Regions from separate parts of the Jeotgalicoccus sp. WY2 genome, predicted to be linked through region 1. Evidence: riboswitches for the same ligand, from Rfam matches in the RefSeq annotation. Region 1 holds a riboswitch; the other holds the start of a gene.
What was found. Region 1 has a riboswitch for lysine ahead of G4D76_RS17145 (Na+/H+ antiporter NhaC family protein). Riboswitches for the same ligand answer to the same signal wherever they lie in the genome.
Positions count from the first base shown of each region.

Region 2: it holds a riboswitch for lysine, as region 1 does, so the genes downstream of both, G4D76_RS01920 (aspartate-semialdehyde dehydrogenase) here and G4D76_RS17145 (Na+/H+ antiporter NhaC family protein) in region 1, are expected to answer to the same signal.

Region 1 covers NZ_CP049818.1:2,079,751-2,087,691, forward strand. The annotation lists gene G4D76_RS17135 (hypothetical protein) at 1-134, shown strand, start outside; gene G4D76_RS17140 (TSUP family transporter) at 490-1,119, shown strand; gene G4D76_RS15415 (bifunctional UDP-sugar hydrolase/5'-nucleotidase) at 1,140-1,544, shown strand; gene G4D76_RS15420 (5'-nucleotidase C-terminal domain-containing protein) at 1,691-2,143, shown strand; lysine riboswitch at 2,188-2,354, shown strand; gene G4D76_RS17145 (Na+/H+ antiporter NhaC family protein) at 2,428-3,093, shown strand; partial or broken gene G4D76_RS15425 (Na+/H+ antiporter NhaC family protein) at 3,110-3,865, shown strand; gene G4D76_RS12080 (YutD family protein) at 4,059-4,394, shown strand; gene G4D76_RS12085 (DUF86 domain-containing protein) at 4,469-4,897, shown strand; gene G4D76_RS15430 (HAD family hydrolase) at 4,887-5,111, shown strand; gene G4D76_RS16220 (HAD-IIA family hydrolase) at 5,108-5,524, shown strand; gene G4D76_RS16225 (hypothetical protein) at 5,569-5,649, shown strand; gene G4D76_RS12095 (biotin transporter BioY) at 5,750-6,277, shown strand; gene G4D76_RS12100 (NifU family protein) at 6,371-6,613, shown strand; gene G4D76_RS12105 (DUF1450 domain-containing protein) at 6,675-6,920, shown strand; gene G4D76_RS12110 (HesB/IscA family protein) at 7,009-7,368, shown strand; partial or broken gene G4D76_RS12115 (NAD(P)/FAD-dependent oxidoreductase) at 7,483-7,941, shown strand, end outside.
Region 2 covers NZ_CP049818.1:328,252-336,192, reverse strand. The annotation lists partial or broken gene pepF (oligoendopeptidase F) at 1-953, shown strand, start outside; gene G4D76_RS01930 (CvfB family protein) at 1,378-2,106, opposite strand; gene G4D76_RS14245 (S1-like domain-containing RNA-binding protein) at 2,066-2,245, opposite strand; partial or broken gene G4D76_RS01925 (ABC-F family ATP-binding cassette domain-containing protein) at 2,432-4,035, shown strand; lysine riboswitch at 4,098-4,277, shown strand; partial or broken gene G4D76_RS01920 (aspartate-semialdehyde dehydrogenase) at 4,364-5,340, shown strand; partial or broken gene dapA (4-hydroxy-tetrahydrodipicolinate synthase) at 5,355-6,237, shown strand; partial or broken gene dapB (4-hydroxy-tetrahydrodipicolinate reductase) at 6,263-6,944, shown strand; partial or broken gene dapD (2,3,4,5-tetrahydropyridine-2,6-dicarboxylate N-acetyltransferase) at 6,928-7,672, shown strand; gene G4D76_RS01900 (M20 metallopeptidase family protein) at 7,672-7,941, shown strand, end outside.

The DNA.
Region 1 (7,941 bases):
TGGAATTTATCGTGCTTATACTAATTGGTTTACTTTCTTCTATACTGGGCTCTCTCGTCGGTATCGGCGGGGGTGTCATCGTTGTTCCGGCTTTAATGTTTTTTGGGCTGACACTCGGCCTGCTGCGGCAATAACACCGCAGACGGCGGTCGGTACATCGAGTATGCTTTTAATATTTACAGGTATGAGCGCGATGATTTCATATGCGCGAAACAAGCAGGTTGATAAGCAGAATGGTATTCTGTTTTTTAATCGGGTTAATGCCGGGGGCATTTGCAGGCTCATATGCCAGCAGCTTGTTTACAGTTGACAGTTTCAACTTATACTTCGGGATATTCTTAATTTTTATCAGTTTCTCTTAGTAATCAGAAACAAAATTAAGCCGATGAAAGTTTTCCAAAACCCTAAGTATTTAAAAACCTCACCGCGATAAACAGGTATATTTATCACTACGGCTTTCCGCCGTATCTTGCTATTACGATAACATTTATCGTCGGTTTTTATAACAGGCCTTTTCGGTATTGCGGAGGTGTCTTGATGACACCTTTAATGCTGATGGTTTTCCGTATGCCGCCGACAATTGCCATCGGTACGAGTATGATGATGTATTTTTCTCCGGTGTATCGTCGGCATTCGGGCACGTACTGCAGAATAATCGTTTATTGGTATATACTAATGCTCGTACCGGCAGCGGTCGTTGGAGCGACTATCGGTGTGAAAATTAATCAGCGGTTCAGTTCGGATGCTTTAGTTGTACTGCTTCGTACCGTCTTGTTTACTGGGATTATACTTGATTTTACAAACAATTCTTTAAGGAGTGCTCGTATGGAAGTAAAAATTTATCATACTAATGATATACACAGTGCATTACATAATTACATGAAGTTCACGAGCTTCATTAAAAATAAAAGACGTCAGTTCAGAGACAATATGTTTTATGTCGATATCGGCGATCATGTCGACCGTTCGCATCCATATACAGAAGCGACACTCGGAAAAGGCAATATTGAATTGTTGAATAATGCTACATGTGACGTGGCTACGCTCGGAAATAATGAAGGAATCACCCTGACAAAAATCAGCTTAAGCATCTGTACGACGATGCCGAGTTCGATGTAATCTGTGCGAATCTGCGCGAAGTGGGCAGTAAAGAACCGTATTTTAAACCTTACACTATTAAAGAAACAAACGGTATAAAAATAGGTTTTATCGCAGCGACAGTGGAATTTACACCCTTCTATCTGGCATTAGACTGGGAAGTGGCAAATGCTTTTGACTGGATAGAAAAGTATTTACGGGAACTGCAGCCCCAGGTTGATGTTATCGTGATGATGAGTCACTTAGGTATGTACGACGATGAATCACTCGCAAACAAATTTCCTGAAATTGATTTGATTTTATCCTCGCATACGCATCATCATTTTGATAAAGGTGAACGTGTCAACGGTGTGCTGCTTGCAGCAGCAGGCAGATATGGAGAATACATCGGCGAAGTGACGCTTGAATTTAAAGATGGTGAGCTCACCGGCAAAAAGCGGTCCTGATTGAATCGGATATATTATCCCAGGTTGAAAACGATTATTATAATAAAGGTAAAGCAATTTTAAAAAATACTGTCGTAAAAGAAGATGCACTGCCGATCGACCGGAGATTGTATTCAGCAGGACGGTTCAGTTCTCTGCTGGCATATATGCTTAAAGATTTTACTAAAAGCGATGCCGGACTCATTCATACAGGGCTTATAGCAAGTCCGTTTGAAGGCGGCGAACTGACTGAATACTCACTTCATAAAGTGCTGCCGCATGCGATTAATGCAGTCCAGATAGAACTCACGGGGCGCGAAATGAAAGAAGTGTTTACTCAGGCAAACCGACATGAGTATAAAGATGAAATCGTACGGGGACTGGGTTTTAGAGGAGATATTTTCGGCTGTTTCGTTACTGATAATATTCATTATATCCAGTCGGAACGCGAATATTATATCGGTGACGAACTCATTGATGAAAAGAAGAAATATACACTTGGAACACTTGACATGTATACGTTTGGCAGAATTTTTCCGCAGTTCAGATATTCGAAAAAAGAATATATGGTGCCGGACCTGCTGCGAGATATCATAAAAAATTATCTTGAAGCGGTATAGTCTTTTCAATCCTGAATATGCTATAATGTAAAATAATTGAATAAAGAAAAAGTAGAGGTTGCACTTTTCAACAGTAAAGTATTTCAGCAGGCATGCGTTTAGAAAATACTTGAAAGGGGAAAGTGCCGAAGGATAGTACCGGCAGGTATTTGTTCTGGGGTTCAGTTAAACAGGCTGGGCACTGTCAGTTACATGATGCGCTACATTTAATAGATAAATCATAAATGCGTGTACTGTCAGCGTATTTGTGGTTTTTTTTATTGAAAAAATTAGGAGGAAGAAAGATGGAATCATTTTTAAATTGGGAATATATGCCGTTAATCCCGCCCCTGCTTACACTTATTCTTGTTGTAGTAACAAGAAAAGTCGGCATTAGTTTAGGTGCAGGAATTATTACCTCGGCATTTGTTATTGCGAACGGCCAAATTGGTGAATTTTTCACATTGGTAGTTGATTCATTTCTGGCAATATTTATTGAAGACGGCGGTTTGAACACGTGGAATGCATACATATTAATTTTCTTAACACTGCTCGGAATTATGACAGCATTTATGAATATGTCAGGCGGTGCGCGTGCATTTACTAACTGGGCCCTGACTAAAGTTAAATCCCGCCGCGGTGCAGGTCTAATGACCGGAATGCTCGGTATTATCGTTTTTATCGATGACTATTTCAGTGCATTAATCGTCGGTCAGGTTGCAAAACCGATTACCGACAAGTATAAAATTTCAAGAGCGAAACTGGCTTACTTGGTCGATACTACAGCCTCACCGGTAGCGGTGATGTCGCCTGTATCCAGCTGGGGTGCAGGAATTATGGGGCTTACAGCACCGCTTTTAATCGGAGCAGGTATGACGCATATTTCACCGTTCCAGAGCTTTATGTATATGATCCCTATGAACTTCTATGTCATAGCGGCAATTGTTATGATGTTTATCGTTATTTTTTAAGTTCGATATCGGACCGATGCGAAAACAAGAAGAGCTGGCAATTAATGAAGGTATTCTGCGCGATAAGGTACCTGAATTTGCAGAGCAGGATGAAGACCTGCCTGTCCATGAAGGCTCAAGCGCAAGTGCATTAATCGTGCCGATTGCCGGTCTTGCACTGACCGTTATCGTTGCGATGTATATTACAGGCGCAATGGAAGGCGGAGACTGGAGCGTCTTCACTGTAATGGAAAACACATTAATTACACACGCACTGTTAATCGGCGGTATCGCCGGTTTGGTGCTGACGCTGGTTTACTATTTCAAGCAGACGAAAAATGACAATGATTTCAGCGGCAGACATATTCTGCTTGGCATCAAAACAGGATTTCTTGCCATGTTCCCTGCGATGATGGTATTAACATTCGCATGGATGATCGGCGGATTAATCAGTCAGCTGGGCACAGGTGAACTGCTCGGTGCAATGGTTGAAAATTCGAATCTGCCAGTAGTCCTTCTGCCGGCTGTGATATTTATCTGCATGTATTATGGCGCTTGCTACAGGTACGAGCTGGGTTCATTCGGTATTCTGATTCCTGTTGCGGCGAAATTATTATTCACTTGATGCAACTGAGCTCTTTACTGCCTAGTTTGCAGCAGTATTGGCCGGTGCTGTGTTCGGTGACCACTGTCTCCAATTTCCGATTCGACAATTCTGTCGTCTACAGGATCCGGCAGTGATCACATCGTCCACGTTATGACGCATTGCCATATGCGCTTATTTCAGCATTAATCGGACTTGCCGGTTTTATTCATACTGGGAATTACTACGAGTTGTACTATGGGCACTAGCGGGCGTTTTCGGCGGCCTTCTTGTAGTGTTTGTTATCGTTAAATTTATGTACCGCCCGGTAGCTAAACAGAACGCATAATGGTAAAAATTATGCTATCATGGATGTATTAGTTTGATTAAAGGGTGTGCGTCTATGATTACGATTGATCATATGAACTTTGAACTCGTGGAAAATTACCGCGATGCATTTGATGAAGAAATATTTATTGAAAAATACAGCGAACTGCTGAACAAGTATGATTACATCGTCGGTGATGTCGGTTATGAAAAACTGAGGCTTGCCGGTTTTTATAGAAATGGAAAACGTAAAGTGGAACCGGACAAACGGGTCAATGCTATCGAAGAGTATTTAAATGAATACTGCAACTTCGGATGTGCGTACTTTATTTTACGAAAAGTTTCAAAACACGAATTACAAGAACAGACTGAAGAGTCTGATGAAGAAGTTCAGGAAGAGGCCGGGCCGTAATGGACCGGTCTCTTTTTATTATCTGGGCGCAGGCATATGATATGATAAGAGAGTAATAATGATGAGGTGTAGAAATGTATTTTGAGATAAAAAAACTGTTAAACAAGCGTCTCGACTACATTGAAGGACTTGCAGAAACGATTGACACTGAGAATAATCTAGCGCTTGAAAGAGCCTGTCACATGCTTATAGAAGCGACAGTCGATGTAGGTAATATGATTATCGATGCGTTTATATTAAGAGATCCCGGTAACTATCAGGATGTGCTTGATATTTTGGCTCAGGAAAAAGTAATAGGGCCTGAAGATGCAGAGAAGTTTAAAAATACGCTGCAGTGGAGAAAAGAACTGACGAGAAACTATCAGGCAGTGAATCACGAAGCAATGCGTGCAGATTTTAAAGAGAACATCAGTGCTTATAAAGATTTTAAGAAGAGCATTGAATATTTTTACAAAAATGATTCGCAGGCCGTAACGGCATTCAGCGGGGACGATGATGTATAAAGGATATTTAATCGATCTTGATGGCACGATGTTTAACGGTAACGAGGTCATTGATGGTGCTATTAATTTTATCGACCGTTTAAATGTTTCGGGCATTCCCTATTTATTTCTGACGAATAATGCGACCAGACATCCTGAAGAAATTCTTCAAAAGTTTGAGACGATGGGCTTTACAACGACAGTAAATCATATAACACGTCGGCAGCTGCAATGAAAAACTATCTTGAACAGGAATTCAATTCACCGGGAGTATATATAGTCGGGACTGACAGTTTTAAAAACACGCTGACTAAAGATAGCAGTATTGTATTAACTGAGACGGCACCGGATGCGGTCGTTATGGGTCTCGATACATCAATTACGTTTGATAAAATTATTACTGCCTGCCGGCTGATTCAGGAAGGCGCGCGCTTTCTTGCGACAAATCCTGATATAAAGATTAAAACGGATTTTGGTTTTTCTCCTGGGAACGGCTCATTCGTAAAACTGGTCAGTGAAGTTACTGGAGTCGAGCCTGTCATTACCGGCAAACCAAACCGTTATATTTTAGATGGTGCTTTAGCACGGTTAAATTTGCTGCCGGGTGAAGCGGTAATGATTGGTGATAATTACGACACTGATTTTTAACGGGAATTAACGGTGGGCTGGATACGATTCATGTTGGTACAGGTGTGCATTCTAAAGAAGAAGTAATGACGAAAGAAATACCGCCGTCACATGTAATTGATACGCTTTGTGACTGGCAGTTATAAGTTTAAGTAACGCTCTCGTGTTAACCATTTTAAATATTAGGTTAACACGAGGGTTTTTTCCTGTTATGATATAACTAATCAAAATTACAGGAGTAATAATATGAAAACTAAACATCTTGTTTTTGCTGCATTATTTACTGCACTGATTGCTGTCGGTGCACAAATCAGAATTCCTCTTGGCCCGATACCGTTTACGCTGCAGGTGCCGATGGTGCTCCTGGCTGGAATGCTGCTTGGGAAGAAATTGGGATTAATTTCAATTACAGCATATATATTCATCGGCCTGATCGGTATTCCGGTCTTTGCAGGCGCCGGAGGCTTAGGGTCTCTCGTATCACCGTCATTCGGATTTGTGCTCGGTTTCATTCCCGGTGTAGTGATTACAGCTGTCGGCGGCAATGAACATGCGGGACGAATGATTACCTTTACGCTCTTAGGTATGGTGACGATTTATATGCGGTGTGCTTTATTTCGCGTTTATTATGAATACGGTAATCGGAACTCCTATGTCTCTGACGGAATATTAATGGCTGCGGTCGTACCGTTTTTAATTAAGGATGTCATATTAGCCGTGTTAACGGTCATGTTTGCGAAGACTTTAACACAGAGAGGACTTATGCTGGCGTAAAAATAGGACTTTCAAATGATGGATTTTTAAGAGAATTTCTATTATAATGTACTGTATATAGAAAATGCTCATAAATGATTGGAGTGAAGTATAATGGCAGTCAGTCAGGATACAATGTATGAACAAGTTGAAGAAGTATTAGATAAATTACGTCCCTTCCTTCTGCGTGATGGCGGAGACGTTGAACTCGTAGATGTTGAAGACGGTATTGTGAAGCTCAGACTTCTAGGCGCATGCGGAACATGCCCAAGCTCAACGATTACTCTTAAAGCCGGTATCGAACGTGCACTTCTTGAAGAAGTACCAGGTTTTGTTGAAATCGAGCAAGTGTTTTAAATTGCAACTAGAGACGTGACGTCTCTAGTTTTTTTATTTTTTAAGGTGGGGAGCATGACCAATGTATACAATTGTAGAATTTTGCAACGCTAATATGCAAAAGGGAACTCACGATGTGTATGCTCAGCTGGATAAAAATCCGGCAATCGATGTCGTTGATTATGAATGCACAAATAATTGCGGTTTATGCAGTAAAAGTTTTTTCGTTCTCGTAGACGGGGAGATCGTAGCTGCTAAAAATAATGAGCAGCTTCTTGAAAAAACGTATAAACGGATCGATAAAAATAATCAGGCATTTGATGAGTGAACTCATCATTGGTGCTAACGTTTTTCGTATAGTATAATTAAGATATTGAGATTTTTATAACAAAGTATTTAGAACAGGAGTGATTTTTATGTCATCAGTAACACTGACAGAAAGTGCAGCGTACGAAGTTAAAGATATGCTGGAAGCGAATGACATGGTCGACGGTTTTCTGCGTTTTAAAGTTCAGGGCGGAGGCTGTACAGGATTAACTTATGGCATGGCGGCGGAAGGTGAAGCATCGGAAAAGGATGAAGTATTCGAATTTCACGGTGTTAAAATGCTCGTTGCCAAAATGGATCTGCCTGTTGTAGACGGTACTGTGATTGATTTTAAACAGTCGCTTATCGGCGGCGGGTTTACGATTGAAAACCCGAATGCAAGCTTGTCATGCGGCTGCGGTTCCTCATTTAGAACTAAAGCAAATGCGGGAGCTCCGGGAGACTGTTAAAATTAGTGAAAACGCTTGAAATATTAACATATAGTGCTAATATATAAACTGGTATAGAAACTGATATAACAGTATAAAACATATAAACTTATTCGCTGGGAAGGAAAATAAATTATGAGCTATGAAAGAAAAAAAGTCTTAGTACTTGGTGCCGGTTATGCAGGTTTATCTACAGTTAGTAAACTGCAGAAAATTATTGGAGTCCAGGAAGCGGACATTACTTTAATTAACAAAAATGAATACCACTATGAATCTACTTGGCTGCATGAAACTGCAGCAGGTTCAATGAACTGGGAAGACGGCGTGTATCCGATTGCGAAAGTAGTCGATAACATGAAAGTACGTTTTATTCCTGCAGAAGTAACTAAAATTAACCGCGATCAGCAAGTTGTTGAAACAACTCAGGGCGAATTCGAATTCGATACGCTTGTTGTGGCACTAGGATTTGAAAGTGAATCATTCGGCATTAAAGGAATGGACGAATTTGCAACGACAATCGTCAGCCCGGAAACTGCTGTAACGACTCGCGAAGAGATTGAACAGAACTTTATCAAGTATAAAACATCAAAAGAC
Region 2 (7,941 bases), 680 kb from region 1:
GCTAAGCTTCTTAAAAAAGTGCACGGACTCGATACAATGCGCTACGAAGATCTGAAGATTCCTTTAGATCCGGCAAGCGAACCGGAAATCAGTGTTGAAGAATCACGCAAGTATATTCTGGATGCCCTTGGGATTATGGGGGAAGATTACACGGACATGATTAACCGTGCATACGACGAACGCTGGATTGACTTCGTTATTAATAAAGGGAAATCAACAGGTGCATTCTGTTCAAGCCCTTACGGCTCACATCCGTATATTTTAATTTCGTGGTCTTCTTTAATGGAAGAAGTTTTTGTTCTTGCTCATGAACTTGGTCATGCAGGACACTTCTATAACGCAAACCGTGCGCAGAATATTTTGATACGCGCCCTTCTATGTACTTTATCGAAGCGCCAAGTACGATGAACGAAATGCTTGTCGCAAATAATTTACTGAAGAACTCGGACGATCCGAAATTTAAACGCTGGGTAATCAGTTCGATTATCTCACGCACGTACTACCATAACTTTGTGACTCACCTGCTTGAGGCGGCGTATCAGCGCGAAGTATATAACCGCGTTGATAACTACGAATCAGTAACGGCAGAATCATTAAACGAAATTAAACGCGGCGTCATTGAAAAATTCTGGGGTGACGATGTAGACATCACTGAAGGCGCGGAGCTTACTTGGATGAGACAGCCCCACTATTATATGGGACTTTATCCGTACACTTACTCTGCAGGATTAACAATCGCTACAGAAATGTCACAGCGCATTCTGAACGAAGGCCAGCCGGCAGTCGACGAATGGCTTAAAGTTTTAAAAACAGGCGGCAAAGAATCGCCGGTTGATTTAGCGAAGATGGCAGGCATCGATATTACAACAGACGCGCCGCTGAAAAACACGATTAAATATATCGGTGAACTGGTCGATGAATTAGAAACACTGACTGAAGAAATCGAAGGATAAAATTTATGTAACTGGAGGGGCTTGTCGCCCTTTCCAGTTTTTTTGTTTGATGAAACGCGCTCATATCAGAGATAGCGGCTTATCTCACCAATGAAACGACTTCATATCAGAGGTAACGGCTTACCTCACCAATGAAACGACTTCATATCAGAGATAACGGCTTACCTCACCAATGAAACGACTTCATATCAGAAACGATTACCTCACCAATGAAACGACTTCATATCAGAGATACCGCTTACCCACCAATGAAACGCGCTCATATCAGATACGGCATGGAACTACCCACAATGAAACGCGCTCATATCAGAGATAACGAATTATCTCACCAATGAAACGACTTCATATCAGAGATAGGCCATAAAAAGCACAAAAAAGCGGAAGCCCCTCCAGGGGATTCCGCCTTCATATTATAAATATAAACTTATTTCTTTAAGTGTGTTGCGCCGTTTTCAAATACGATTTTGCCTTCTTTTAAAAGGCCGCCTAATGCGCGTTTGAACTGGCCTTTTGATAAGTTGAATGTGGCTTTTATGTCTTCCGGTGAGCTCTTGTCTGTGAATTCCATCATGTCACCGTGCATCTGCATGTATTCTACGATGCGTTCGCCGTCTGTGCCTAAACGTTTATATGCTTTTTCAAGGAATGATGCGTTGACTTCGCCTTTTTCGTTGATGCCGATAACGCGGAAACTTACTTCCTGGCCGAGGCGCGGTTCCTGTTCACGTTCTGTTTCATGGACGAATACTTTGTATCCTTCTTCGGATAAAATAAATGTACCCACGCGTAACAGACGGTATGGACGGCCTTTCAGCCATTTGTTGCCAAGTGTTTCGTAGTCTTCTTTTTGCAGCGGCTGGAATTTCTCGTCTGCTTCAGTTTCGTTGATTAAGCGTCCGAACATCTGATCGTCGGCTTCAACACGAATTGTTGCGTATACCATATCGCCTACTTGCGGCCATACTTTCATGCGCGGAAGATCGATCCACGGAATTAAAATTTCACGCGGTGAACCGATTTCGAGGTAGGCGCCGTCACGGTTTACTTCGCTGACTTCAGCGTAGCCGAATTTATCAGCAGTAATACTTGGGATAGTCGGTGTTGCGAACAGTTCACCCGAGCGGTTTGGATATAAATACAAGTATTTCTTCATCGATCTCGTATTCTTTATCCCCTTCGATTTCTGAACTGTTCATGCGGATATACTTGTTGTCATCTGTCACTAGAGTGTAAGTTGATCCTTCTTTTTTAATCACTTTTAAAAATTGTGTAGTACCTGAAAGTTTTGTCATATAGACTCCTCATTTATTTGTTTCTATTGTGTATTATTAGTTTATCAGTTAATGTTTAATATTGTGGTTTTTAAATAGTAAGCATACGGATGAACATACTGGTGTATTTAAATAATACCATATTTATGGTATTATCGCTTATGAATGTAAACTAAAAATGATTGTTTTATATAAAGGAGAATGCACATGCTGCAAGTAAGCGAAGTGAGTCTGAGATTTGGAGACAGAAAATTATTTGAAGATGTAAATATTAAATTCACACCGGGGAACTGTTACGGTTTAATCGGTGCGAACGGTGCCGGGAAGTCTACTTTCCTTAAAGTGCTGACAGGTGAAGTTGACTCGGACGGACACGTTATTTTAGGCGCGGACGAGCGCATGGCCTTTCTTCGCCAGGATCACTTCGGCTATGAAGATACACGCGTATTAGATATCGTAATGATGGGCCATGAAAAATTATGGTCTATTATGAACGAGAAAAACGAAATTTACATGAAGCCCGACTTTTCGGATGAAGATGGAATCAGAGCAGCTGAACTCGAAGGAGAATACGGCGAAATGGGCGGCTGGACTGCTGAAAGTGACGCAGAAACACTCCTTCACGGCCTTGGTGTCACGCACGACTTAGTTGATAAAACGATGGGTGAAATCGATAACACTGCAAAAGTTAAAGTGCTACTTGCACAAAGCCTGTTCGGTAACCCCGACGTTCTTCTCCTCGATGAGCCTACAAACGGACTTGATATCGAAGCAGTTCAGTGGCTTGAAGAATTCCTGATTAACTTTGAAAACACTGTCATTGTCGTATCCCACGACAGACACTTCCTGAACAACGTATGTACGCATATCGCTGACTTAGACTTCGGCAAAATCCAGGTATACGTAGGAAACTACGACTTCTGGTACCAGTCAAGCCAGATGGCATTACAAATGTCTCAGGATCAAAACAAGAAAAAAGAAGAAAAAATTAAAGAGCTTAAGGACTTCGTTGCACGTTTCAGCGCCAACGCTTCGAAATCAAAACAAGCAACGAGCCGTAAGAAAATGCTCGAAAAAATTGAACTGGATGATATTAGACCCTCGTCACGCCGCTATCCTTTCGTCGGTTTCACTTCTGAAAGAGAAATAGGTAACGAACTTTTAACAGTAAGAGATCTTACTCATTCTATTAACGGCGAAACAGTACTTGATAACTTAACGTTTACACTGTCACCGAACGATAAAATTATTTTAACAGGCGGTTCTGAACTGCAGCGCACTACCCTCTTACGTATTCTTGCAGGGGAAATTACTCCTGATGCTGGAACAGTTACATGGGGTGTTACAACACTTCACAGAGCTACTTCCCGAAAGATAACTCGGAGTTCTTTGAAGGCATCGACTTAAGTCTTGTTGAATGGCTGCGTCAGTACGCTCCGCCTGAAGAACAGACTGAAACATTCCTGCGCGGTTTCTTAGGCAGAATGCTGTTCAGCGGTGAAGAAGCGAAGAAAAAAGCAAGCGTCTTATCCGGTGGAGAAAAAGTTCGCGCCATGCTCAGCAAAATGATGCTGGCACAGTCGAACGTTCTTTTAATGGATGAGCCGACTAACCACCTTGACTTAGAAAGTATTACTGCAGTCAACGACGGTCTGAAAAAATTCAAAGGGTCAATTATCTTCACATCACATGACCTTGAGTTCATAAATACAATTTCAAATGTCGTGCTTGATTTAAGTGACAACAAAGCACTTGTTAAGGAAATCGGCTACGAAGATTACCTGATTGAAAAAGGTGTTATAAAGAAATAGGAATTGTCTGTTTACTTTAAATACTTTGTTATGTATAATGACAATCAACATCAAAAACTGAATAGAACGGATGAGGCGCATCAATCAACAGTACTCATATACTTAACTTCTGCAAAAGTGTATATGACGAAAGGGTGAGATGCCGAAATAGTTAACGTGCAGCCGTTAACTGTTGGATCTAGTGGTTAAGAGCTATGGATTTGTCATTATTTTCGAAAGAATAATGGAGGGCATCGCTTGTATATAAATTTAAAACAAGTCCGGTACCCGGGCTTGTTTTTTTATTTGTAAATTTTTATTCAGATAAACTTCTAGGAGGCTGTATTTTATGAAACTCGCAATTGTCGGTGCAACAGGTGTCGTCGGTACAAAAATGCTCGAAATGGTTGATCAGTATAAGATTCCTTATAACGAACTGGTACTCTTCTCTTCTAAACGCTCAAGCGGCAAGGAACTTGAAGTGAACGGTGAAACAGTTACAGTTCAGGAGCTGACTGAAGACAGAACAAAAGAAGGTTTTGATTATGTAATTATGAGTGCCGGCGGTTCTACGAGTGAAAAGTTCGCCCCGCTCTTTGAAGCGGCAGGCTCGATCGTTATCGACAATTCAAGTTTCTGGAGAATGCATGAAGATATCGATTTAATCGTTCCGGAAATTAACACACCATCATTAAAACGTAAAATTATCGCGAATCCGAACTGTTCAACAATCCAGTCGGTCATCGCTTTAAAACCTTTATACGATAAATTCGGCGTCACACGCGTACACTACGCAACGTATCAATCAGTATCAGGCTCCGGCGCTGGCGGCATCAGAGATCTTGAAGAAGGTGCAAAAGGCGCTGAGCCGACGACTTATCCAAAGCCGATTTACAATAACGTTATTCCGCAGATCGATGTATTTTTAGGCGACGGCTATACGAAAGAAGAAGTCAAAATGATTGATGAAACGAAGAAAATTCTCGGTGACGATAACATACAGGTTACTGCAACATGTGTCAGAGTGCCGGTGATTTCCAGCCACAGCGTACAGATTAATGTGACATTGGACAAAGCGGCAACGGAAGAAGAAGTGCGCGACGCATTTAGAAATATTCCGCATATCGTCTTAATGGATAATCCGGCAGAAGGTGTTTATCCTACTCCGTTTGAAGCGACAGACGAAAACGAAATTACGTCGGCCGTATCCGTAAAGACCCGACGCTGGAAAACACTTTCCACGTATGGTGTGTCGGCGATAACATTCTAAAGGGCGCAGCACAGAATACAGTGCAGATTTTGAAATCATTAATAGATAATAAATAAGGAGAGCGATATATATGAGTCCGATTTTCGAAGGTGTCGGCGTGGCAATGACCACCCCGTTTAGAAATAATCAGGTAGACTACGATGCTTTTCAGAGCCACATTGAGTATTTAATTGACAACAATGTTCAGAGTTTAATTATTAATGGTACGACAGGCGAATCCCCTACTTTATCGCCGGAAGAAATTAAAGAACTTTTACGTGTCGGTGTTGAAACTGCAGCTGGCCGTGTACCGGTCATTGCAGGGACAGGCACGAACTCAACTCACAGTCGATTGATTATCGGTGTTCGCAGAAGAAACAGGTGCTGACGGAGTGATGCTGATTACGCCTTATTACAACAAGAGTAATCAGCGCGGTTTAATCGCACACTTTACAGCGATTGCTGACAGTATTAATATTCCTGTTATTTTATAACGTGCCGGCACGTACAGGTATGTCAATCGATCCTGAAACAGTGTTAGAGTTAAGCCAGCACAAAAATATCGTTGCACTGAAAGATGCAGTGGGCGATTTAAATTATACAATCAATGTTTTAACCTTGTTGATTCTGAATTTTCACTATACAGCGGCAACGATGACAATCTGTGCGACTTTACTGCACTCGGCGGCAAAGGATTAATTTCAGTTGTCGGCAACGTGATTCCATGTGAGATGCAGGAAGTATACGAACGGATTGCTGCAGGCGACGCTGCAGCAAGACAGCGTTTCGCTTCACTGATGCCGGTAATTAACGCAGTACAGATTGATGTGAACCCAATTCCGGTTAAAGCTTTAACAGCTGAACTCGGGTTTGGTAATTATGAGCTTCGCTTACCGCTCTTGCCTCTTGAAGAAGGTGCAAGACAGGCGATTGTCGATGCATTTAACGAATTCAGAAAAGGTGTAAGGGTATGAGAATCTCTTAATCGGTTACGGGACGATGAACAAAATCGTTGCCCGTCTCGCAAGTGAAGCCGGACATGAAATTGCGGGAGTGATTTCATCCGGAGAGACTGACTACCCTGCTTTTACAAATATCGATGAGGCGAATGCGGATGTGGCGATTGACTTTTCCAATCCCGAGCGCATTCAGCCGCTGATTGAAAAAGACTTCCAGACTCCCCTCGTTGTCGCAACGACAGGAAAAAAAGAAGAATTGTCTCAGCCTTAAAAGAACGTGCTGCACAGGCACCGGTATTTTTCAGTGCCAATATGAGCTACGGCGTGCACGTCTTAAACAAACTGCTCCGTGAAGCTCTGTCACAGCTTAGTGATTACGATCTGGAGCTGGTTGAGCGTCATCATAATAAGAAAGTCGATGCACCGAGCGGTACGCTCGTTAAACTCCTTGACACGGCACTTGAAGAGCGTGATGGCAGTTATCCGTCTACGACCGGTCATCTGTCAGTAATCCGCGTTCGAAAGATGAGATCGGCGTCAGCGCAATACGCGGCGGCACGATTGTCGGCGAGCATGAGGCAATTTTTGCCGGGCTCGATGAAGTCATAGAATTGAAACACATTGCGCAGTCGAAAGATATTTTCGCAAACGGTGCCCTTGTCGCCGCAGAAAGTCTGGTAAACAAAGAAAACGGATTTTACGACTATAACAACATATTCTAAGGAGTTTTTACACAATGGAAAATTTACAGCAGAAGAGATTATTCAATACATTTCAAACGCGGAGAAAGAAACACCTTAAAATTTATGTTAACGGAAACTTTGAAGGTGTCCAGTTCGATGAGTCATTTAAAGTATTCGGGACAGAGGATTCAAAAACTGTGTTCGCAGATGCGCGTGACTGGCAGAAGTTTTATCCTTCAATTGAAGATAAAGTGACAGATATCGTTATCGAACAGGACCGCCGCAACTCGGCTATTCCTTTAATGGACTTAACGAATACGAAAGCGCGTATCGAACCGGGTGCATTCATTCGTGAACATGCAGTAATTGGTGACGGCGCGGTTGTCATGATGGGCGCATCAATAAACATCGGCGCAATTGTCGGCGAAGGCACGATGATCGATATGAATGCAGTGTTAGGCGGCCGTGCAACGACTGGTAAAAATGTCCACGTTGGTGCTGGTGCAGTACTTGCTGGTGTTATTGAACCGCCAAGCGCGTCCCCTGTCGTTATCGAAGATGATGTATTAATCGGCGCGAACGCTGTTATTTTAGAAGGTGTGACTGTCGGTAAAGGTGCAATCGTTGCAGCTGGTGCAATTGTTACTGAAGATGTTCCTGCAGGAACTGTCGTTGCGGGTACTCCGGCACGTGTGATTAAACAAGCAAGCGACGTTACCGGTTCTAAAAAAGAAATCGTACAGGCGCTTAGAAAGCTGAATGACTAATGTCAGAACGTTACGAAAAAGAGCTTAAGTTCGTTACCGAACACCGGAGATATCTGCATCAGCATCCGGAATTAAGTCTTAAAGAATATAAAACAACTGAGTACATTATTGCTGTACTTGAAGAAATTGGTATACCGTCCTGCCGGGTGCTGGATACGGGTGTCGTCGCTTACTTAGAAGGCAACAGCAAGACGACACTTGGCTTCAGAGCCGATATAGACGGCTTGCCGGTGCACGAACAGAATGATGTTGAATATAAAAGCCGTGTG